DNA from 3 places in the Mesorhizobium sp. KACC 23794 genome. Region 1 is predicted to be linked to each of the others. Evidence: predicted binding sites of a transcription regulator. Region 1 holds the regulator's gene; each other region holds the start of a gene.

Region 1 (5,101 bases):
GTCGCGTGTCGTCGCCATTTCGCGCTCGAAGGCGGCGGCAAAGCGCGGCTGGTCGACCGGCTGGTGGCGGACATGGCTGTTGAAGTCGCAATAAGGGCATTTGGCCGCGCAGAACGGCCAATGAACGTAGACTCCGAATCCCGGATCGCTGGCGCCGATCATCGGATCACGCCGAGCCCAGTTTCGCCCGGGCGAATTTCTGGAAGGCGCGGGCGCGGTGCGACAGTGCGTCGGCCTGGCCGGGCTTCCAGCCGTGCTTTTCCTCGGCGCTCATCTCGCCAAAAGTGCGCTCGTGGCCGTCGGGGACGAAGACCGGATCGTAGCCGAACCCCTTGTCGCCGCGCGGCGGCCAGACGAGATGGCCCTCGGCTTCGCCGCGGAAGTATTCGGCGTGGCCGTCCGGCCAAGCGATGCAGATGACGGCGACGAAGCGGCCGGTGCGTTGTGCCGGCTCGGTCGCGCCGACTTCCTGCATGGCGACTTCGGCGCGCTGCATGGCGAGGTTGAAGTCGCGGCCGCCGTCGGGCGTTTCGGCCCAGTTGGCGGTGTAGACTCCGGGCTGGCCGCCGAGCGCGTCGATGCATAGGCCGGAATCGTCGGACAGCGCGGGGAGGCCCGTCGCCTTGGCCGCCGCGAAGGCCTTGATGTAGGCGTTCTCCTCGAAGGTCGTGCCGGTCTCGTCGGGTTCGGGCAGGCCATATTCCCTGGCAGATTTGGCCTCGATGCCGAACGGCGCCATCAGGTCGGCGAATTCGCGCAGCTTTCCGCCATTGTGGCTGGCGACGACCAGTTTCTTCTCGCTGAGCGTGCGCATCAAAGACCCCAGATCCTCGGCTCGGCGAATTCGAGCGAATTGCCGGACGGATCGCGAAAATAGATCGAACGCCCGCCATTCGGCCATTCGAAATCGGCCTCGATGGCGATTCCCTGCGCTTCAAGCCGGGTTTTCCACCGCTCAATTTCCTGCGCCGTGGCGGCGAAGCAGAGATGGCCCTGACCGGTGGCGCCATGCGGTGGCACCGGCAGTCTTGCGTTCGGGGAGGGAGGAATTTTGGTCGCCTCGGCATTGAAGAGCAGCAGCACGCCTTGGCCGCAATGGAAGAACACATGCCGGCCGTCGACGCGGCTGATCAGGGAGAGGCCGAGCACATCGCGATAAAAAACCTCCGCCGCGTCGAGATCGGTGACGTAGAGCGCGGATTCGAGGATGGCGGATGGGGTCATCGCGCCTCTACGCCACCGCCATCTGCTGCAAGTTCACCAGCCGCGAAATGCCTTTTCGGGCGAGCCCCATCAGCGCGGAAAACTCCTCCTCGCTAAACGGCGCGCCTTCCGCCGTGCCCTGGATCTCGACGATGCCGCCCTTGCCGGTCATCACGAAATTGGCGTCCGTACCAGCGGCGGAATCCTCGATGTAGTCGAGGTCGAGCACCGGCTGGCCGTCGTGGATGCCGCAGGAGATGGCGGCGACGTGGTCCTTGAGCACCTTGGAAACGGTCGTCATCTGCCGCGTCTCCATCCAGCGCAGGCAGTCATGCAGGGCCACCCAGCCGCCGGTGATCGAGGCGGTGCGGGTGCCGCCATCGGCCTGGATGACGTCACAGTCGACGGTGATCTGCATCTCGCCAAGGGCCTGGAGGTCTACCACGGCGCGCAGCGAGCGTCCGATCAGCCGCTGGATCTCCAACGTGCGCCCGCCCTGCTTGCCGGTGGCGGCTTCACGGCGCATGCGGTCGCCCGTGGCGCGCGGCAGCATGCCGTATTCGGCCGTCACCCAGCCGCGGCCGGTGTTGCGCATCCAGCCCGGCACCTTTTCCTCAAGGCTCGCCGTGCAGAGAACATGGGTGTCGCCGAATTTCACCAGGCAGGAGCCCTCCGCGTGCTTCGATACATTGCGCTCGAAGGAAATCGCACGCATTTCGTCGGGCTGTCTCTTGGACGGACGCATCAAGGCTCCTGGGTTTCAAATCGTGGCGGGCTTGTAGACCCGCGGGCAGGGGAGCGCAAAGGAAAAGCGGTCAGGGCAGCCGTTCGAACTTCAGCACGTGATCGCCCTTGTACTCGGTCTCGCCATACTGGTTGTAGCCGAGCTTGCGAGCTACGCCTATGGACGCGGCATTGTCCGGATCGATGATGCAGACGGTGCGCCGGGCGCCGCGTTCGGCGTCGAACCAGCGATGCGCGGCGTGTGCCGCTTCGGTGGCGTAGCCCTTGCCGTGGCCATGCCTGGCAAACACCCACGCGGCCTCCGGAAAGGGATCGAAATCGTCGCCGAGGTCGCGATGGAAATCGGCAAGGCCGGTGTCGCCGACATAACGGCCGCTTTGCCTGTCCACGACGGCGAAGACGCCGTGCCCGAGCGCTGTCCAATGGCCGATGTTGCGCAGAAGCTTGTTCCAGACGTCCTGCCGGGTCGCTTGCGCGCCATGGGTGATGAACTGCATGACCTCGGGGTCATTGCTGACGGCGAGGAGTTCTTCGAAATCGGCAAGGATGTGGGGACGAAGGATAAGGCGTTCGGTCTCGATCATAGGGTTCCGCTTGTCAGGTGGGCCACGCTGTTTATATCTTCCACAAGGACATGAACACGCCGATCAAAGATCCGACCCTGCAATCGCTCGACGCCCGCTCGCGCGACATCTTCCGTCGCATTGTCGATTCCTACCTGCTCGACGGCGAGCCGGTCGGTTCGCGCAACCTGTCACGCATGCTGCCCGCCTCGCTGTCGCCGGCGACTGTGCGCAACGTCATGAGCGACCTGGAGCAACTCGGGCTGATCTATGCGCCGCACATTTCCGCCGGCCGGCTGCCGACGCAAAAAGGGCTGCGCTTCTTCGTCGATGCCTTCCTCGAACTCGGCGACCTCACGGAAGAAGAACGCCGCTCGATCGACACGCAGATCAAGGCGTCGGGGCAGGGCGTGTCCCTTGAGCAGATGCTGACCGAGGCCAGCCAGATGCTGTCCGGCGCTTCGCGCGGCGCGGGGCTGGTGCTGGCGGCCAAGAGCGAGGTGCCGCTGAAGCACATCGAATTCATTCAACTGGAGCCGCAGCGGGCGCTGGCGGTGCTGGTGTCGCAGAACGGCGACGTCGAGAACCGTGTGATCGAGCTTCCGGTGGGGGTGACCACGTCGCAGATACAGGAAGCGTCGAACTTCCTCAACGCCCATATCCGCGGCCGCACGCTGGCTGAGGCGCGGTCCGACATCGCAAAGATCAAGGAGGAGACCAGGGCCGCGCTGGACACGCTGTCGCAGCAATTGATCGAAAAGGGACTTGCCGTTTGGGCCGGCGCTGAAAGCGGACTGCCGGCCCGGCTGATCGTGCGCGGCCGCGCCAACCTGCTGGAGAATGTGACGGCGCAGGCCGACCTTGATCTGCTGCGGCACCTGTTCGAGGACATGGAGACGCAGGACGGCATGATCCAGTTGCTCGACCTCGCGGAGGCGGGTTCGGGCGTGCGCATCTTCATCGGCTCGGAGAACAAGCTGTTTTCGCTGTCCGGCTCGTCCCTGGTCGTGGCCCCCTACCGCGACAAGGATGCGCGCGTCGTCGGCGCGCTCGGTGTCATCGGGCCGACGCGGCTGAATTATGCCCGTATCGTGCCGATGGTGGATTATACGGCGCAGTTGATCTCGAGGATGCTGCGGTAGGCCGCGTCGACACGTGCGATCAGGGCGTGGCCCATCCATCCGATCCGGTGTAGGCTCTGCGATAAAAGCAGGCGAGGCGGGAGGCTGTGATGGCTCTGGAACAGATCAAGGCGCAGATCGCGCTGCTGCTGGAAGAGATGGTCAACCAGCCCGAGGACGCGCACGAGGTGCATGAGCGCGTGCGCGAAAAACTGATCGAGTTCCGTGCGCTGGGCATGCCGCTGCCGCAGGATCTGGTCGAGCTGGAGCAGATGCTCGACCAGGCCGGGTATTGAGACAGGCGCGACCGGGTTCGAGGCGGCTCCCGGTCTCTCGCTACTTCCGCGTGCCGTTCAGCGTCATGTCGAACTGCACGAGATTCGAATAGATCGGCGTGCCGACATCCATGCCGTAGGGCGAGCGGTAGATCGAGCCGGTGACGCGGAAGGAGATCGCCTTGCCGTTGCGTTTTCCCACCGTCGCCTCGAATTGAGCCTTTCGTGATTTGCCGCGCGCCGTCAGCACGCCGTCGATGCGCGCCTCGTCGTCGCTGATCCTGGTCACCGAGGTCGAGCGGAAGGTGATCTGGGGATGGTTCGCCACGTCGAATACCGCGTCGGAGCGCAGGAAATCCGTGATGCGCGCCTGCTTGGCCTGCACGCTTTTGGAGAACAGCGTGATCGAGACGTTCGACTTCGAGACGTTGTTGCCGTCGATCTTGAAGGAGCCGCTGTAGGAACCGAAGCTGCCGTCGATGCCGCCGCCGCCGACCTGGTCGACCTTGAAGTTGATCGAGGAGGAGGAATCGATCCGATAGTTGCCGGCGGCTTCCGAGAGCGCGTCGGCGGAGGCGGGCGCCGCAGGCAGGAGCAGGCTGGCGGCGAGGGCCCATGCCGCAAATTGGCCGGCGCGGGCCGGTGAGGGGACGAGGTCAGACATCGTGGTGGGTCTCCAGGGTGACGCGGTGCGTCGCCTGCCGTGCCGCCCGGCCGGGCAGCATGCGGACAAGCACGTCGTCGCGCAAAAGGAAGTGATGGCGGAGCGCCGCGGCCGCGTGGCCGAGGGCGAGCAGGCCGGCGCCGTAGGCCAGAAATTCATGCGCCTCGCCCCAAAACGCCTCGGCCTCGTCGGACGGCGTCAGCGGCAGATGGGGGACGACGACCAGGTTGAAGGCGAAGCTCGGTATGCCCAGCGTCGAGGTGGAAGCCAGCGCCCAGCCGGCCAGCGGGACCACGATGGTGGCTGCAAGCAGTGCCCATTGCACGGTCTCGGCGGCGACATGCTCGACGCCGGACAAGGCGGCCGACGGCCGTGGACGCCCGGCGGCAAGCCGCCAAACCAGGCGCAGCAGCGCCAGTGCCAGGATCAGGAAGCCGAAGGATTTGTGCCACAGGATCAGCTCGAATTGCAGCGCCATGCTTTTGACCTGCTCCATCGAGAAGCCGAAAGCGATCTGGCCGAGGAAAAGCA
Region 2 (5,101 bases), 550 kb from region 1:
ATGGGAAACCCTTGCGATCCTCGAATATCTCAACGATCTCTTCCCCGAGAAGCGGCTGTGGCCGGCCAACATCGAAGCCCGCGCCCTGGCGCGCTCGGTGGCGACGGAGATGCATTCGGGATTTCGCGAATTGCGCTATGGCTGGCCGATGAACCTGCGCCGTCCAAAGGCTCACAAGGCGATGCAGGGCGAAGGCGACGACAACCGCCGCCGCATCGAGGCGATCTGGCGCGAATGTCGGGAAAGATACGGGCAGGGCGGACCTTTCCTGTTCGGCCATTTCACCGCGGCCGACGCCATGTACGCACCCGTCGTCACCCGCTTCGACACCTATGGCGGCGACCTGGAGCCCGACATCCGCGCCTATGTCGACGCCGTGCTGGACACGCCGGCGATGCGCCACTGGTACGCCGAAGCAGCGAAGGAGCCCTGGCCGGAGCCCGGGCCGCACGAACAGGATTGAACGCGGGTCGCGCCAAACTTTTTCGCACAACGAAAAACGCCTCCCGCACCTTTGACAGTGCTGGAGGCGTCTTTTTGTCTTTGGCCGTCTATTGAACTGCCTTGGACATCACAATAATGCGCCGTCGGCAAAAGGGTTCCAGATTTTGTGAATTTTTCTCCAGGCGGATTGTCGATGCAAAAAGGGCGGCCTTTCGGCCGCCCTTCCGCATTCACAGAGCCTTGGTTGGCTGGACTTAGAAATCCATGCCGCCCATGCCGCCCATGCCGCCGCCGCCGGGCATGCCCATCGGCGCGGCGTCCTTCTTCGGAGCCTCGGCGATCATGGCCTCGGTGGTGACCAGCAGGCCGGCGACCGAAGCGGCGTCCTGCAGAGCGGTGCGTACGACCTTGACCGGGTCGACGATGCCCATGGCGATCATGTCGCCATATTCGCCGGTCTGGGCGTTGTAGCCGTAGGTCGCGCCCTTGTTGTCGAGGATCTTGCCGGCGACGATCGAAGCTTCCGCTCCGGCGTTGGCGGCGATCTGACGGGCCGGAGCCTGCAGCGCGCGGCGCACGATGGCGATGCCGGCGGCCTGGTCGGAGTTGGCGCCGGTGGCCTTCAGGTTGGCCGAGGCGCGGAGCAGGGCGACGCCGCCGCCGGCGACGATGCCTTCTTCCACCGCAGCGCGGGTGGCGTTCAGCGCGTCGTCAACGCGGTCCTTCTTCTCCTTGACTTCGACTTCCGTCGCACCGCCGACGCGGATGACCGCAACGCCGCCGGCCAGCTTGGCCAGACGCTCCTGCAGCTTCTCCTTGTCGTAGTCCGAGGTGGTCTCCTCGATCTGCTGCTTGATCTGGGCGACGCGGCCCTGGATCTCGGCCTTCTTGCCGGCGCCGTCGACGATGGTGGTGTTCTCCTTGGAGATCGACACCTTCTTGGCGCGGCCGAGCATGTTGAGGCCGACATTCTCGAGCTTGATGCCGAGGTCTTCGGAGATGACCTGGCCGCCGGTCAGGATGGCGATGTCTTCCAGCATGGCCTTGCGGCGGTCGCCGAAGCCCGGAGCCTTGACGGCGGCGATCTTCAGGCCGCCACGCAGCTTGTTGACGACGAGCGTGGCCAGAGCCTCGCCTTCGACGTCTTCCGAGATGATGAGCAGCGGCTTGGAGGTCTGCACGACGGCTTCCAGCACCGGCAGCATGGCCTGCAGGTTGGAGAGCTTCTTCTCGTGGAGCAGGATGTAGGCGTCTTCCAGCTCGGCAACCATCTTGTCCGGGTTGGTGACGAAGTAGGGCGAGAGGTAGCCGCGGTCGAACTGCATGCCTTCGACGACTTCCAGCTCGGTCTCGGCGGTTTTGGCTTCCTCGACGGTGATGACACCCTCGTTGCCGACCTTCTGCATCGCCTCGGCGATCATCTTGCCGACCGACTCGTCGCCGTTGGCGGAGATGGTGCCGACCTGGGCGACTTCTTCAGAAGTCTTGATCTTCTTGGCGGCCTTGCCGAGAGCGGTGACGACTTCGGTCACGGCGAGATCGATGCCGCGCTTCAGGTCCATCGGGTTCATGCCGGCAGCGACGGCCTTGTGGCCTTCCTGCACGATCGACTGGGCGAGAACGGTCGCGGTGGTGGTGCCGTCGCCGGCGATATCGTTGGTCTTGGACGCGACTTCGCGGATCATCTGCGCGCCCATGTTCTCGAACTTGTCGGCAAGCTCGATTTCCTTGGCGACGGTGACGCCGTCCTTGGTGATGCGCGGGGCGCCGAACGACTTGTCGATGACGACGTTGCGGCCCTTGGGACCGAGCGTGACCTTCACGGCGTCGGCGAGGATGTTGATGCCGTGGAGCATGCGCTCACGGGCATCGCGGGAGAATTTTACGTCTTTGGCAGCCATTTTTGAATTCCTTCGGAATTGAGGCGGTAGGGAGTAGGCAGTAGGCAGCAAGGGCTCGGCAAATTACTGCCTACTGCCCACTGCCGATTGCCCGAGCTTCAGATCAGCCGATGATGCCCATGATGTCGGATTCCTTCATGATCAGAAGGTCTTCGCCATTGAGCTTCACTTCGGTGCCCGACCATTTGCCGAACAGGATGCGGTCGCCGGCCTTGACGTCCAGCGGCACCAGCTTGCCGGCCTCGTCACGAGCGCCCGAACCGACGGCGATGATCTCGCCTTCCTGCGGCTTCTCCTTGGCGGTGTCCGGGATGATGATCCCGCCCTTGGTCTTCTCTTCGGATTCGACGCGGCGAACGACCACTCGGTCATGCAGCGGCCGGAAATTCGACTTTGCCATGATTGACTATCCCTGAATGCGGATGTTGAAAGGGTTTCCTCCATCCGGTCTGACCGGATCGCGATTAGCACTCACTTGGGGCGAGTGCTAACGTGGCGCGGAGATAGGCCCTGTCCCTTGCGATGTCAAGAACCGGGCAATGCCGGGATCATCCGATTTCAGATCGATTTTTGCGCTTGTCCCGGACGCCGCGGACGGCTTTGCCGGCGCTGTCGCCCGCAACGCAAAAAATGCCCCGCCGGCCGGCGGGGCATCTGCATGAGGGCCGGTCCGGCCGGTCAGCTGACGATGCGCAGGTTCGAAAGCTCGTTGGCGATTTCCTCGAACACCACATTCAGGGTGGCACCGGTGGCGTTCCAGAACAGCACCTTGTTCTTGTCGATGCGCGACGGCGAGGCGCATGCCTTCAGGAGGTCGATCTGCTGCTTTTCCGCCGTCTTCTTCGCGTCCAGATCGAGAGCGACGGTCATGACGATGATCCTTCCCCCGTTGGGATTCCCATTGGCGTCGAGTCGGGAGAAGGTTCCATTGTTGCAGAGCGCCTTGAAATGCTCGTTCATGGCGGCGGTGTAGTTGGTGTTGGTGAAGGTGGTCTTGGGCACGGCGGTGCTGGTGCCCTGGAAGATGCGCCCGGTCTTCGTGGTGTCGACGACCATCTTTCCATAGCCCATCGACGAGTAGATCGACTTGTTGCCCGTGCTGTCCGAATAGGCATTTCCGTTCGCATCGCCGAGCGAATCCGGCGTGTAATAGGTGTTGGCGCCGTCGGTAACGACGATGACGACCTTGTCGTTTCCCTTTTCCGTCTCGGCCCGGCCGCCGGTGAACGGCGCGGTGCTGGAGACCGTCCGCCAGCCCCAGGCCATGCCCTCGGGGACGTTGGTGGCGCCGAGCGGCTGCATGGCGTCGATCGCGTTGTTGATGACGGTCTTGCCGGCTGCGGTCGACACGTCGGTGAGCGGGGTGATGGCGGTCGTCGTGCAGCTCTGGTTGGGGCCGATGAGGGTTTTGTCGGTGGCGGTTCGGAAAGTCTCCGCATCCTTTTCAGGAGCTGACGTCGGGAAATACTTCGGCATGTATTTCTGCCGCTTCACATTCGTGTCGCTGAGAACGTCGGGCCACCAATTGTTGTAGGACCGGATGGGATCGGCCTCATCCGGCGCGAACATCGGCACGAACAGCGTCGCCGGCGTGCCGCTAGACGGAGCGGCGTCGTTCACGTCATAGGGCGAGGGGCGAGCTTCGACACATCCCTTCCAGTCGGCGAATGGACCGGTGGTGAGGGCGGACCAAGTCTTGCAGCTGCCATTGTTGTTATAGGCGGTGCAGGTTTTGTACGAACGCAGGATTTCCTTGTAAAGCGTGAAGCGCGTGACCTTCTGGTTCTCCTGCGTGCCCCAGGCGGTGCCCTTCTTGTAGTAGACGCCGCCAGCCGCCTCCACCCTCTTGTTGGCGTTGGCGGTCTTCATCGTCGTCCAGTCGAAATTCTCGTGATGGATCGGTGAAATGCCGTCCAGGTCCATCCATGTTTCGGTCTGGTGGTCCGGCCCGACATTGACGGACGCGGCGAACGGCACCAGCGAGAACTGCACCGGTTTCGGCACCTGCTTCATCTGCTCGGACTGGGCGGAAAGCGTGGTGACGAGTTCCTTCGCCGCCGCCTTGAGCAGGTCCATGCGAACCTGGCTGGAACTGCCGCCCTTCTCGGACATCGAGCCGGAGTTATCGAGAACCATCGCAACCTCCAGCGTGTTCTTCAGCTTGATCTCGGAGGTTTCCGTGAAATTGACGGTCGTCACGGCTTTATTGCCGAGCAGGCTGGTCAGCGCCGGCAGGAAATAGGGGTCGTACTCCATGACCGCCTTGAGCTTCAGCGTGCCGCCGCCGACATTCTCCTTTGGCAGCACAATCGTCAGCGTGGCCTTGTCGGGATCCACCCCGTTCAGATTGGCCTTGAAGAAGTTCTCCGCGTATATCCTGACATCCGCATCGGCCATGCCGGCGAGATAGACACGGGCGCTGGCGATGCCGGCCGCGTCGAGCGCATTGAGGGTTTGCGTGCGTTCGCGGGTCATCTCTGCATAGTCTATCGCGACGGCCAACCCGCCCAGGAGCGGCACCATGCAGATAACGGTCATCATGGCGAAGTTGCCGCGCTGGTCTGACCAGAATTTCCGGAACATTGAACGCATCCGCTTATCGTTTTTCTTGGAGGATGGTCGCATGAATGATTGAACATCCCGTCTGCCGGGATGGTTAAAGTTTGCGGGATTGATTCAGCCTGGGTTAACCACCGGCACAGAAGGCAGCCGACGGTCGTTTCAGGGGGAGGGGCCGATCGGCGTATCCGGCTTGG
Region 3 (5,101 bases), 1.5 Mb from region 1:
GGCCAAGTCGCGGTTCGGCTTGTCTTGCCCCAGCGGTGTCGCCCAACCTGCCTTTTCGACCATGCCAGGACGTTGGAAGGCTCGTGCTACTTTCATGTCCGCAAGAATTTCGACTGAACGAGGATCTGTCCTTGAGCGCTCCAAACAGTAGGGCGTCAAACTCGACGAGACGGCCACGGCCGCGGCGTCTCTGGCCATCACCTTCGCCGAACGGTCAGTAACCCAGCCGCCCCAGGTGAAGCCGACAATGGAAAGGGCAACGGCTCCCACTCCCGCGCCGAAGAGAACGGGAGCGATCCATGTTGGGACGTACATCAGCGGGTCCGATCTGAATTGGAGAGGCGCGCCTGATTGCGGAGCGCAGTTGGTCAGCCTAGCACGATACCAACCCACGTCGCAGGCAATTCGGGGCGGTCCTGCCGAATAGCCTCGCTATCGAAATGATCGGCTGATAGACCATGTTGGTCGGTGGCCGTTTTCAGGGCGCTATCGATTGAGGGAGGCCATCGAGCCCTAGCCCCAACGAAAGGAGGACATCCATGTCTTCCGCCGCCTTCGACCAACATCCGACTTTAGCCGGCACAGTGTGAAACAGATTGATCCGGTCGTTGCCGAGCCGACGGCATGGCTGCTGATCATACTCGTCGTAGGCGTTGCTGGCGCCGCCCTATATCTAGCGCTGAGCAGCGTTACTTTTTGGATCAAGCTATGAAAAAGCCACCAAAAGGGCAATTCGGCACGCGCGGCTCAATCCCTCGTACATTGGCCCCTGTTATGCCTTTGCGAGCCCCAACCTCCCGCAGTCACATGACCACTGCCGGCCAGCGTTGGGACGCCGGCCTGCTGGTTAAAGTCGCGGTGGCGCTATGGGTCGCTGCAATCCTGCTGGCGGTGTTTTGGCCAACTCTTTACGCGCTGTTCTAGATCCGCAAACGCTTCGCCCACGGTGTCAGAAGTCAGCGCCAAGGAGCATCTATCGCCGAAAATCGGCTGCGGTCAGCACATAGGAGGTCTGGCGGCCGTGGGCGTAGGCTTTGCGGGCGACGTCCTGGATCGAGACGCGCGCCGAATCGAAGGCTGCGAGGTAATCGGCTTCCGATGCCACAGTGCCGCGCGGTTTCACGCCCGTTTTCGCCAGCGCGGCCGCTTCGATGAAGAACCGCACCTCGAACATGCCGTCATGGCCGGTGAAGCGGATCGCATTCCGCTCGTCGTCGAAGCTGCGGCTCGGATTGGGAAAACCCAGGGTCATGATCTCAGCACTTCTATTTCATGGGCACGCGGACCGGTTGGCGACGCGAGGCTGCGCCGTTCGCCCCTGCGCCCTTCATTGTGAAGATTGAGGGCGATCATCCTGCCGGTGGCGTCCGACCTGCTGAGGCCGGTCATCGGGCGTCCGCCGGCATGCGCCGTATCGCCCGTGAACACGTGATAGACGCTCCACGAGCGGTCGGTTTCGATGCGGCGGCCGTAGTGATGATCCATGGAATCGCGTCCGGGAGCGCTGCCTTCGTTCTCCCAGGCGCAGATTGCGCTGGCTTCGAAAGCCCGGTGCGTTGGTTTGCCGTGGATGGTCATGATGTAGGCCTTCCTTCAGTAATGAGGGCGGGTTCGAGGGCGCCCGAGTAGATCGTGCCCCCGGCGGCATCGATGATCGTCACCGCGTCCGGGCGCTGCGGCATGTCGAGCGTTGCCGAGAGCGACCGCGCGATCCGGATCGCGTCGTCGAGATCCACCGCTTCATCCGTTTCGCGGCCGACCACCGCATGGGCGTTGTCCCGATGCCGGGTGCGGTAAAATTCAATCACGATCTTCAACGGTGTCCGCCCTCCGATCGAGATAAGTGTGGCGCTCAGCCCTTGCCCTTCGCCCGCGGGGCGTTCGTGGCCAGCTTGATCTGGCTGCCAAGAGGGATATCAGCCTTCGCCAGAGCTTTCTCCTGCTTCGGCTTTCTGATCTCGCGGCTGCTGCGTTTCTGTCCCTTGGCCATTGCCGAACGTTCTTTCGATGAGAGTTGCGTCGTCTCCCAGACGAGACATGTCGACCAGTTCCAGGCTGTCTTCCGCCGCCACCCGTTCGTGACGTTCTGCATCGTTGCGGATGCGATATTGGGGTGAATTGCCCCGGTGCGGCAGCGTGCCGGTGATCTGGTAGATGTCGTTGGCCTTGGCAGGCATTCCCATTCCACCCTTCAGCCGGACAGCCTGCCCGATCGAATAGAGATGGCTGGCGGCTTCGTGCCGGATCGCGCGGAACTTGCGCTGCATGGTAGTGGTCATGATTGTCGGAGGTCCTGTTCGAGTGCGGCATCTAGATCCGCCGAGTTAATCGGCACCATCTGTTGTGTCGGCCGTTGCGCCGAGATCGCGGGCAGATGGATGAAGCTGCCGACGCGCCGCCAGGCGAGCCGCGAGACCGCTTCGATCGGTTCCTCATCGTGGTCGACGCGGTACTCTCCGGCCGGCTGCGGCGCGTCGAAGCCCGGCAGAGAAAACGCCGATGAGAAGCGGACGATGGTTTGCGTGGTGCGGACGGTCATGATGCGGTCTCCGCGGGAGCACGCCGATGCGCCTCCCGCACCACCCCAATCCGAACCCGGACGGACCCCGTGCTGCCAGTACATCCGTGGTCAGCGCCGAGTTCATTCCAGGGTTCGAACCGAGCGGCATGCGCCGGATCGGCGCCTTGCATTCGCTCTCGACAATTCGGTGGTGAATGGCGGGTCGATGGTCTCTGACACCGCGAAAGCCAAATTCGGCCAAATCAACGAGTTTTACATATACGCCTTGTTTGATGTGCAGACAAGCCGTAATCCGAATATCTCGCCCAAAAGAACTGAAGAGCCGCAAGAAAAATCGAGAAGCGATTTCGAACAAAACATTGCCGTTTTCCTCACGAGACGGGATTTTTCGCAGACTACTTTGATCTATATTTTTTGACGATTTCGTCTCGGTCACGAATAATTTCTGGCACTCCTATCATTCGAGTGCCAAAGGCGCTACATAAGGAGCGCGGTCGCCCTATGCGCTGGCTGTAGAAAGAACTCCCATGAAATTCCGGCCACTCCACGACCGCGTCGTCATCCGGCGCGCCGAAGGCGATCTCAAATCCAAGGGCGGGATCATCATTCCCGACAACGCAAAGGAAAAGCCGCAGGAAGGCGAAGTCATCGCCGTCGGCCCCGGCCTGCGCGACGAAAGCGGCAATCTGATCCCGCTCGACGTCAAGGCCGGCGACACCATCCTGTTCGGCAAATGGTCGGGCACCGAGATCAAGCTCGATGGCGAGGACCTTCTTATCATGAAGGAAAGCGACATCATGGGCATCGTCGAGAAGCCCGCGGCGGTCACCAAGAAAGCCGCCTGACCGATCGGTTTTCCGATCCTCCTGTCCCACGAAGAACTGGAACACCATCATGTCCGCCAAGGAAATCAAATTCTCCACCGATGCGCGCGATCGTCTTTTGCGCGGCGTCGAAGTCCTCAACAACGCCGTCAAGGTGACGCTCGGCCCCAAGGGCCGCAACGTCGTCATCGACAAGGCCTATGGCGCGCCGCGCATCACCAAGGACGGCGTCACCGTCGCCAAGGAGATCGAGCTCTCCGACAAATTCGAGAACATGGGCGCTCAGATGGTGCGCGAGGTGGCCTCCAAGACCAATGACCTTGCCGGCGACGGCACCACGACGGCGACCGTGCTCGCCGCCTCCATCCTGCGCGAAGGCATCAAGCTGGTCGCCGCCGGCATGAATCCCATGGATTTGAAGCGCGGCATCGACCTTGCGGTCGCCGCCGTCGTCAAGGACATCGAAAAGCGCGCCAAGAAGGTCAAGTCGTCGGACGAGATCGCCCAGGTCGGCACCATCGCCGCCAATGGCGACACAACCGTCGGCGAAATGATCGCCAAGGCGATGAAGAAGGTCGGCAACGAGGGTGTCATCACCGTCGAGGAAGCCAAGACGGCCGAAACCGAGCTGGAGGTCGTCGAAGGCATGCAGTTCGACCGCGGCTACCTCTCTCCCTATTTTGTCACCAATGCCAAGAAGATGCGTGTCGAGCTGGATGACCCCTATGTCCTGCTGCACGAGAAGAAGCTCGGCAATCTCCAGGCGATGCTGCCGATCCTCGAAGCCGTCGTGCAATCCGGCAAGCCGCTGCTCATCATCTCCGAGGACGTCGAGGGCGAGGCGCTCGCGACCCTGGTCGTCAACAAGCTGCGCGGCGGCCTGAAGGTCGCGGCGGTGAAGGCGCCTGGCTTCGGCGACCGCCGCAAGGCGATGCTGGAAGACATCGCCATCCTGACCCAGGGCCAGCTGATCTCGGAAGATCTCGGCATCAAGCTCGAAAACGTTACCCTCGACATACTCGGCCGCGCCCGACGCGTTGTCATCGATAAGGACACCACGACGATCATCGACGGTGCGGGCGACAAGGAGGCCATCGCCGGCCGCGTCACGCAGATCAAGGCGCAGATCGAGGAAACCACTTCGGACTACGACAAGGAGAAGCTGCAGGAGCGGCTCGCCAAACTCTCCGGCGGCGTCGCGGTCATCCGCGTCGGCGGCGCGACCGAGACCGAGGTCAAGGAAAAGAAGGACCGCATCGACGACGCGCTCAACGCCACCCGCGCAGCAGGCGAAGAAGGCATCGTTCCCGGCGGCGGCGTAGCGCTCCTGCGCGCCAGGGCGGGGCTCACCGGCCTGACCGGCGCCAATGCCGACATGACCGCTGGCATCTCGATCGTGCTCCGGGCGCTGGAAGCGCCGATCCGCCAGATTGCCGAGAATTCGGGGGTCGAAGGATCGATCGTCGTCGGCAAGCTTGCGGACGGCAAGAACCTCAACGACGGCTTCGACGCCCAGACCGAAACCTATGTCGACATGATCAAGGCCGGCATCATCGATCCCGCCAAGGTCGTCCGCACCGCCTTGCAGGACGCCGGCTCGATCTCGGCGCTATTGATCACCGCCGAGGCGATGATCGCCGACGCTCCCAAGGACGCGCCGTCCGCCGGCAATGGTGGCAATGGCGGCATGGGGTACTGACCACGACAGCCGGCCCCAGGGCCGGCACGTTCCGGAAGACGGCCGACACCTAAACCA

The links. The regulator HrcA, encoded in region 1, represses chaperone genes, less so after heat shock. The targets are predictions, from matches to a motif close to GTTAGCACTCNCNNNNNGNGAGTGCTAAC.
Region 2: groES (co-chaperone GroES) is a predicted target of HrcA. The motif match lies at 2,809-2,837, and genes of this name have one in related genera.
Region 3: ACSBOB_RS21280 (co-chaperone GroES) is a predicted target of HrcA. The motif match lies at 2,966-2,994, and genes of this name have one in related genera.

The regions. Positions count from the first base shown of each region.
Region 1 covers NZ_CP197465.1:2,781,610-2,786,710, forward strand. The annotation lists gene hemW (radical SAM family heme chaperone HemW) at 1-162, opposite strand, end outside; gene rdgB (RdgB/HAM1 family non-canonical purine NTP pyrophosphatase) at 167-814, opposite strand; gene ACSBOB_RS13710 (VOC family protein) at 814-1,224, opposite strand; gene rph (ribonuclease PH) at 1,232-1,948, opposite strand; gene ACSBOB_RS13720 (GNAT family N-acetyltransferase) at 2,019-2,531, opposite strand; gene hrcA (heat-inducible transcriptional repressor HrcA) at 2,582-3,652, shown strand; gene ACSBOB_RS13730 (hypothetical protein) at 3,742-3,927, shown strand; gene ACSBOB_RS13735 (YceI family protein) at 3,968-4,570, opposite strand; gene ACSBOB_RS13740 (cytochrome b) at 4,563-5,101, opposite strand, start outside.
Region 2 covers NZ_CP197465.1:2,226,893-2,231,993, forward strand. The annotation lists gene ACSBOB_RS10935 (glutathione S-transferase family protein) at 1-463, shown strand, start outside; gene groL (chaperonin GroEL) at 699-2,345, opposite strand; gene groES (co-chaperone GroES) at 2,449-2,745, opposite strand; gene ACSBOB_RS10950 (pilus assembly protein TadG-related protein) at 3,024-4,928, opposite strand.
Region 3 covers NZ_CP197465.1:4,319,419-4,324,519, forward strand. The annotation lists gene ACSBOB_RS21250 (hypothetical protein) at 1-315, opposite strand, end outside; gene ACSBOB_RS21255 (DUF1488 domain-containing protein) at 974-1,252, opposite strand; gene ACSBOB_RS21260 (hypothetical protein) at 1,249-1,578, opposite strand; gene ACSBOB_RS21265 (hypothetical protein) at 1,575-1,817, opposite strand; gene ACSBOB_RS21270 (hypothetical protein) at 1,917-2,279, opposite strand; gene ACSBOB_RS21275 (hypothetical protein) at 2,276-2,539, opposite strand; gene ACSBOB_RS21280 (co-chaperone GroES) at 3,049-3,366, shown strand; gene groL (chaperonin GroEL) at 3,416-5,044, shown strand.